DNA from 2 places in the Micromonospora sp. WMMB235 genome. Region 1 is predicted to be linked to the other one. Evidence: predicted binding sites of a transcription regulator. Region 1 holds the regulator's gene; the other holds the start of a gene.
What was found. Region 1 encodes HrcA, which represses chaperone genes, less so after heat shock. Its sites were predicted from a motif close to GGTTNGCACNCTCNNNNNGAGNGTGCNAACC; they were not measured.
Positions count from the first base shown of each region.

Region 2: groES (co-chaperone GroES) is a predicted target of HrcA. The motif match lies at 1,693-1,723, and genes of this name have one in related genera.

Region 1 covers NZ_MDRX01000001.1:5,845,574-5,848,777, reverse strand. Annotated here, with positions in the region: gene BFV98_RS26035 (16S rRNA (uracil(1498)-N(3))-methyltransferase) at 1-41, opposite strand, end outside; gene dnaJ (molecular chaperone DnaJ) at 43-1,188, opposite strand; gene hrcA (heat-inducible transcriptional repressor HrcA) at 1,262-2,284, opposite strand; gene BFV98_RS31610 (DUF4870 domain-containing protein) at 2,517-3,128, shown strand; gene hemW (radical SAM family heme chaperone HemW) at 3,168-3,204, opposite strand, start outside.
Region 2 covers NZ_MDRX01000001.1:5,223,781-5,226,984, reverse strand. Annotated here, with positions in the region: gene groL (chaperonin GroEL) at 1-1,175, opposite strand, end outside; gene groES (co-chaperone GroES) at 1,246-1,560, opposite strand; gene BFV98_RS23175 (methyltransferase domain-containing protein) at 1,815-3,047, shown strand; gene ybaK (Cys-tRNA(Pro) deacylase) at 3,103-3,204, shown strand, end outside.

The sequences.
Region 1 (3,204 bases):
CCGGTGGGCAGCGCCTCGACCAGGAACAGCGGGGCGGACACCTCAGGCGTGCCCGTTGAAGGCGTCGCGCATCCGGGAGAAGAAGCCGCCCTGCTTGGTCAGCTCGGCGACCTCCTCGCCGCGGGTCTTGGCGAAGTCGCGCAGCATCCGCTCCTGGTCGGCGTCGAGCTTGGTCGGGGTACGCACGTCCAGGTGCACGTAGAGGTCGCCCCGGCCGGTGCCGCGCAGGTGCGGTACGCCCCGGGCGCGCAGCCGCATCGTGCTTCCGGGCTGGGTGCCGGGCTTGACGTCGACCGTCTCCTCGCTGTCCAGCGTCTTGATGGTCAGCCGGGTGCCCAGCGCGGCCGCGGTCATCGGCACGGTGACCCGGCAGTGCAGGTCGTCGCCCTTGCGGGAGTAGACGTCGTGCGGCCGCTCGTGGATCTCGACGTAGAGGTCACCGGCGGTGCCGCCACCCGGCCCGACCTCGCCCTGCTGGGCCAGGCGGATCCGCATGCCGTCCTCGACCCCGGCCGGGATCTTCACGGTGAGTGAGCGGCGGGTGCGCACCCGGCCGTCACCGGCGCAGGTCGGGCAGGGGTGCGGGATGGTGGTGCCGTAGCCCTGGCAGACGGTGCACGGCCGGGCGGAGACCACCTGACCGAGGAACGTCCGCTGCACCGACTGCACCTCGCCCCGGCCGCCGCACGCCTCGCAGGTGGCCAGGTGGGTGCCGGCGGCGGTGCCGGCGCCGGAGCAGGTGGTGCAGAGCACGGCGGTGTCGACGGTGATCGGCGCCTCGACGCCGAACGCGGTCTCGTTGAGGTCCAGCTCCAGGCGCAGGATCGCGTCCGCACCGGGGCGGGTACGCGGACGCGGCCCCCGGCTGCCGCCCGCGGCGCCGCCGAAGAACGCGTCCATGATGTCCTGGAAGCCGACGAACGGACCGGCGCCGCCCGGGCCGCCGGGACCGCCCATGCCGCCGCCGCCCGGGGCGAGCGGGTCGCCACCCAGGTCGACGATCTGCCGCTTCCGGTCGTCCGAGAGGACCTCGTACGCGGCGTTGATGTCCTTGAACTTCTCCTGGGCCTCCGGGTCCGGATTGACGTCCGGGTGGAACTGCCGCGCCAGCTTGCGGTAGGCGCGCTTGATCTCGTCGTCGGAGGCGTCCCGGCTCACGCCGAGAATGCCGTAGTAGTCCCTGGCCACTGCGTTAGGTGTCCTCATGTTCGTCTCGCGTCGCTCCGGTCGTCGGCCGGAACCGGCCGTCGGCCCTGACTGGTCAGTTCTGGGCCAGCAGTTCGCCCACGTAGCGTGCCACGGCCCTCACCATGGCGATATTGCCGGGGTAGTCCATCCGGGTCGGCCCGAGCACGCCGAGTCCACCGACGATCGTGCTGCCCGGTCCGTAGCCGGTGCTGACCACCGAGGCGGCCCGCAGGTTGTCGAATTCGTTCTCGTCGCCGATGAGCACCCGGGTGGTGCTCGGCTCCGTCTCACCGATCAGCTTGAGCAGCACGACCTCTTCTTCGAGCGCTTCCAGGATGGGCCGCAGCGAGCCCTGGAAGTCGAGCAGGCCGCCCCGGGTGAGGTTGGCCTGTCCGGCCAGCGCGAGGCGCTCCTCGTGCCGTTCCACGAGCGTCTCCAGCAGCACGGTGGAGAGCGTGGTCATGGCCGGGCGCAGATGCGGCGCGGACTCCTCGACGAGCGCCTGCACCAGCGGCGGCGTCTCGGCGAGCTGGCTGCCGACGAGTTTCTCGTTCACCAGCCGGCGCAGGTCGGTCACGTCGTCGGCGGGCACCGGGGCGGGCAGCTCGACCAGCCGCTGCTCGACCCGGCCGGTGTCGGCGATCATGACGACCATGAGCCGGGTGGTGGAGATCGGCACCAGCTCCAGGTGGCGCACCTTGGAGCGGGCCAGGCTCGGGTACTGCACCACTGCCACCTGCCGGGTGAGCTGGGCGAGCAGCCGGACCGTGCGGTGCACCACGTCGTCCAGGTCGACGGCGCCGACCAGGAAGCGCTCGATCGCCCGGCGCTCGGCCGGGCTGAGCGGCTTGACCCGGGACAGCCGGTCGACGAAGAGGCGGTAGCCGCGGTCGGTGGGCACCCGGCCGGCACTGGTGTGCGGCTGCCGGATGTAGCCCTCCTCCTCCAGCACCGCCATGTCGTTGCGCACGGTGGCCGGCGAGACGCCGAGCTGGTGCCGCTCGACCAGGGCCTTGCTGCCGACCGGTTCCTGCGTGGCGACGTAGTCCTCGACGATCGCGCGCAGCACGGCGAGTTTGCGGTCGTCGAGACCCATTCCCCACCTCCTGACGCACCTCGGCCGGGCCGGCACGCGGCATCCGCCGGGCGGCTGGCACTCGACTGTAGCGAGTGCCAGTCTACGTCGGCACCCCCGCCGGCGCGATGATCGCCCGACGGACCTGCGGTGCGGCCCACCACACAGCGCCGCCCACCAGGGCCGAACAGCCGGTCATCGTCGGTCTGTGTCGCTCTGGTGCGAGTTGACCGGTGCCCCTACCGTGGCGACCATGACAGAACCTCCTCGCCCTCCAGGGGCAGGGGACTCCGGCCCCCAGCCCGACCCGTCGGCGCCCTACGGCTCGTCGCCGGGCAGCGAACCGCCCACCGCTCCACTGTCCGGGGCGCCGGGCACCGGCGGCTATCCCCCGCCCGGTGACTATCCGCCTCCGGGCGGCTACCCGCCCCCCGGTGGTTACCCTCCGCCGGGCGGCACGCCCGGCTACGGCGCCGGCTACCCCGCCGGTGGCGGGTACGGCCCCGCCGCGTACGCCAACAACGACGAGAAGACGTGGGCCCTGGTGGCGCACTTCGGTGGCGCCGCGGGTGTCATCGTCGGCGGCGGTCTGCTCGGCTGGGTCGCCCCGCTGATCGCGATGATGACCCGCGGTCAGCAGTCCCCGACGGTCCGCGCCCACGCGGTCGCGGCGCTGAACTTCCAGATCACCTGGACCATCGCCAGCGTGCTCGCCTGGGTGATCACGGTCATCACCTGCGGGATCCTGTTCTTCGTCCCGATGCTGGTCTGGCTGGTGCCGCTGATCTTCGGAATCATCGGCGGGGTCAAGGCCAACGAGGGTGTGCTCTACCGCTACCCGATGACCTACAACTTCATCAAGTGACACCGCCGGCCGGCCGAGGGGGCGGCCGGCCGGTGCCGGTCACGGCAGCAGGTCGCGTACCACCGCGTCGGCCAGC
Region 2 (3,204 bases), 620 kb from region 1:
TGCTTGCGCTCCTTCATCTCGACCTCGGTGGCCGCGCCGACCTTGATCACGGCGATGCCGCCGGAGAGCTTCGCCAGCCGCTCGGCCAGCTTCTCCCGGTCCCACTCGGAGTCGGAGGCCTCGATCTCCTTGCGGATCTGCGCGACCCGGTCGGCGACCTCGGAGGCCTGCCCGCCACCGTCGACGACTGTGGTGTTCTCCTTGTCGACCACGACGCGACGGGCGGTGCCGAGCACCTCCAGGCCGACCTGGTCGAGCTTGTAGCCCAGCTCCGGGGCGACCAGCTCGGCGCCGGTCAGGATCGCCATGTCCTGGAGCATCGCCTTGCGGCGGTCGCCGAAGCCGGGGGCCTTGACGGCGCAGACCTTGACGGTCTTGCGCAGCGCGTTGACCACGAGCGTGGACAGGGCCTGGCCCTCGACGTCCTCGGCGACGATGAGCAGCGGCTTGTTGTTCTGGAGAACCTTCTCCAGCAGCGGCAGCAGCTCCTCGATCGCCGAGATCTTCTGGGTGGTGATCAGGATGTACGGGTCCTCCAGGACCGCCTCCTGCGCCTCCAGGTCGGTGACGAAGTTCGGCGAGATGAAGCCCTTGTCGAACTGGAGACCCTCGGTCACCTCCAGCTCGGTGGTGAGCGCGGAGCCCTCCTCGACGGTGATGACGCCGTCGCGGCCCACCTTCTCCATCGCCTCGGCGATCAGGTCGCCGATGGCGGCGTCCTGCGCGGAGACGGTCGCGACGTGCGCGATCGACTCCTTGCCGGCGACCTCGACGGCCTTGCCGAGCAGCGCCTCGGAGACCTTGGCGGCCGCCGCGTCGATGCCCCGCTTCAGGCCGGTCGGGTTGGTGCCGGCGGCCACGTTGCGCAGGCCCTCGCGGACCATGGCCTGGGCCAGCACGGTGGCGGTGGTGGTCCCGTCGCCGGCGACGTCGTTGGTCTTGGTCGCCACCTCCTTGACCAGCTGCGCGCCGAGGTTCTCGTACGGGTTGGTGAGCTCGATCTCCTTGGCGATGGTCACGCCGTCGTTGGTGATCGTGGGCGCACCGAACTTCTTGTCCAGGACGACGTTGCGCCCGCGCGGGCCGAGGGTGACCTTCACCGCGTCCGCGAGGGCGTTGACACCGTGCTCGAGCAGGTGCCGGGCGTCGTCCGAGAAGCTGAGGATCTTCGCCATCAGTATCCCTTCGAAGCGACGTCGCCCCGGCCCGGCGAGCCGGACCGGGGCAACGACACTGATCGGTTGCTTACTTCTCGATGACCGCGAGGACGTCGCGGGCGGAGAGCACCAGGTACTCCTCGCCGGCGTACTTGACCTCGGTGCCGCCGTACTTCGAGTAGAGGACGGTGTCGCCGACCTTCACGTCGATCGGCACGCGGTTGCCCTTGTCGTCGATCCGGCCCGGGCCGACAGCGAGGACGGTGCCCTCCTGCGGCTTCTCCTTGGCGGTGTCGGGGATCACGATGCCCGAGGCGGTGGTGGTCTCGGCCTCGTTCGCCTGGACCACGATGCGGTCCTCGAGCGGCTTGATCGCAACCTTGGTCGCGGTAGTCACGGGCATACCCTCCCGGGTACTTGGTGTCGTTGCCGGCCGGCATGCCGACCAGCGTCAATCTGCCACATGCCACCGGGCGGGGCCGTCGTCGCGGGTGCCGGTCCGCCTGGCGCTCAACCCCCGGGCACGAGGCTCGGGCGTTGGCACCCTCAGGGTGAGAGTGCTAATCGCAGGTTATTCCTCGGCTAGCACTCCGTCAAGGAGAGTGCCAACGCGTCGCCCTCCGTGTCGCGCCGGAACCGGGCCGGGAGAATGAGCGCGTGGATCTCGACCAGCTCGCCGCGCTGCGTACCCCCGAGGGGTCGGCCGCGCTCGCCGCGGCCGAACGGGTGGCCGGCGGCGACCCGCTGGCGGCGGCGGCCGCGCTGCGTTCGGCCGGAATCCCCGGCGGGCTCGCGGCGGCCGCACTCACCCAGGCCGAGCTGCGCCGCCGGGCGGCCGGCAAGTTCGGCGCGGCGGCGGCCGGGATGTTCCTCACCCGGGCCGGGCTGGAGCAGGCCACCCGCCGCGCGGTCGCCGACCGGCGCGCCGCGCGGCTGCGGGCCGCGGGTGTGACCACGCTGGCCGACCTGGGGTGCGGGCTGGGGGCCGACGCGCTCGCCGCGGCCCGCGCCGGCATCCGGGTGTACGCGGTGGAGGCCGACCCGGTGACCGCCGCGATGGCCGCCGCGAACGCCGAGGCGGCCGGGCTGGCCGACCTGGTGACTGTCGAGCGCGGTGACGCCACGGCGTTCGACGCGACAGGGGTCGACGCCGTGTTCTGCGATCCGGCGCGGCGGCGGGCCGGCACCGGGCGGCGTGTGTTCGACCCGAACGCCTACTCGCCGCCGTGGGACTTCGTCACCGGCCTGGCCGCACGCGTGCCGCGCACGGTGGTGAAGGTGGCGCCCGGGCTGGACCACGCGCTGATCCCGGCCGGCGCCGAGGCGGAGTGGGTGAGCGTGGACGGCGACCTGGTCGAGGCCGCGCTCTGGTGCGGCGAGCTGGCCGAGGTCCCACGCCGCGCCACCCTGCTGCGCGAGAAGGAAGGGCCCCTTCTTAACGCCTCCGGTAGTAAAAGGGGCCCTTCCTATCACCTCACCGGGACCGGTGCGCAGGAGGCGCCGGTGGGACCGGTGCGGCGGTTCCTCTACGACCCGGATCCGGCCGTGGTGCGCGCGCACCTGGTCGCCGAGCTGGCCGCCGACCTCGACGCCACGCTCGCCGACCCGTCGATCGCCTACCTGTACGCCGACGAGGCCCGGCCCACGCCGTTCGCCCGCTGCCTGGAGATCACCGACGTGCTGCCGTTCTCGCTGAAGCGGCTGCGCGCCCTGCTGCGGGAGCGGTGCGTCGGCCGGGTCGAGATCCGCAAGCGCGGCTCGGCGCTGGAGCCGGAGAAGCTGCGCCGCGACCTGCGGCTGTCCGGTGACGAGGCGGCCGGTCTGGCGCTGACCCGGGTGGCAGGCGACCCCACTGTGCTCGTCTGCCGGCCGGTTCCGGCCGGCGGTTGACCCCGGCTCACGTTTCCGGCTCGCGGTGTCGCGGCGCGCGGGTTAGCTTGAGCCCGTGGCGGGCCCTGGCACTCCGGCGATCGCGTTGCTGAGCAAGCGGAAGATCGCCCACAGCACCCACACCTACGACGTCTCGCCGGACGCGCCGAACTACGGT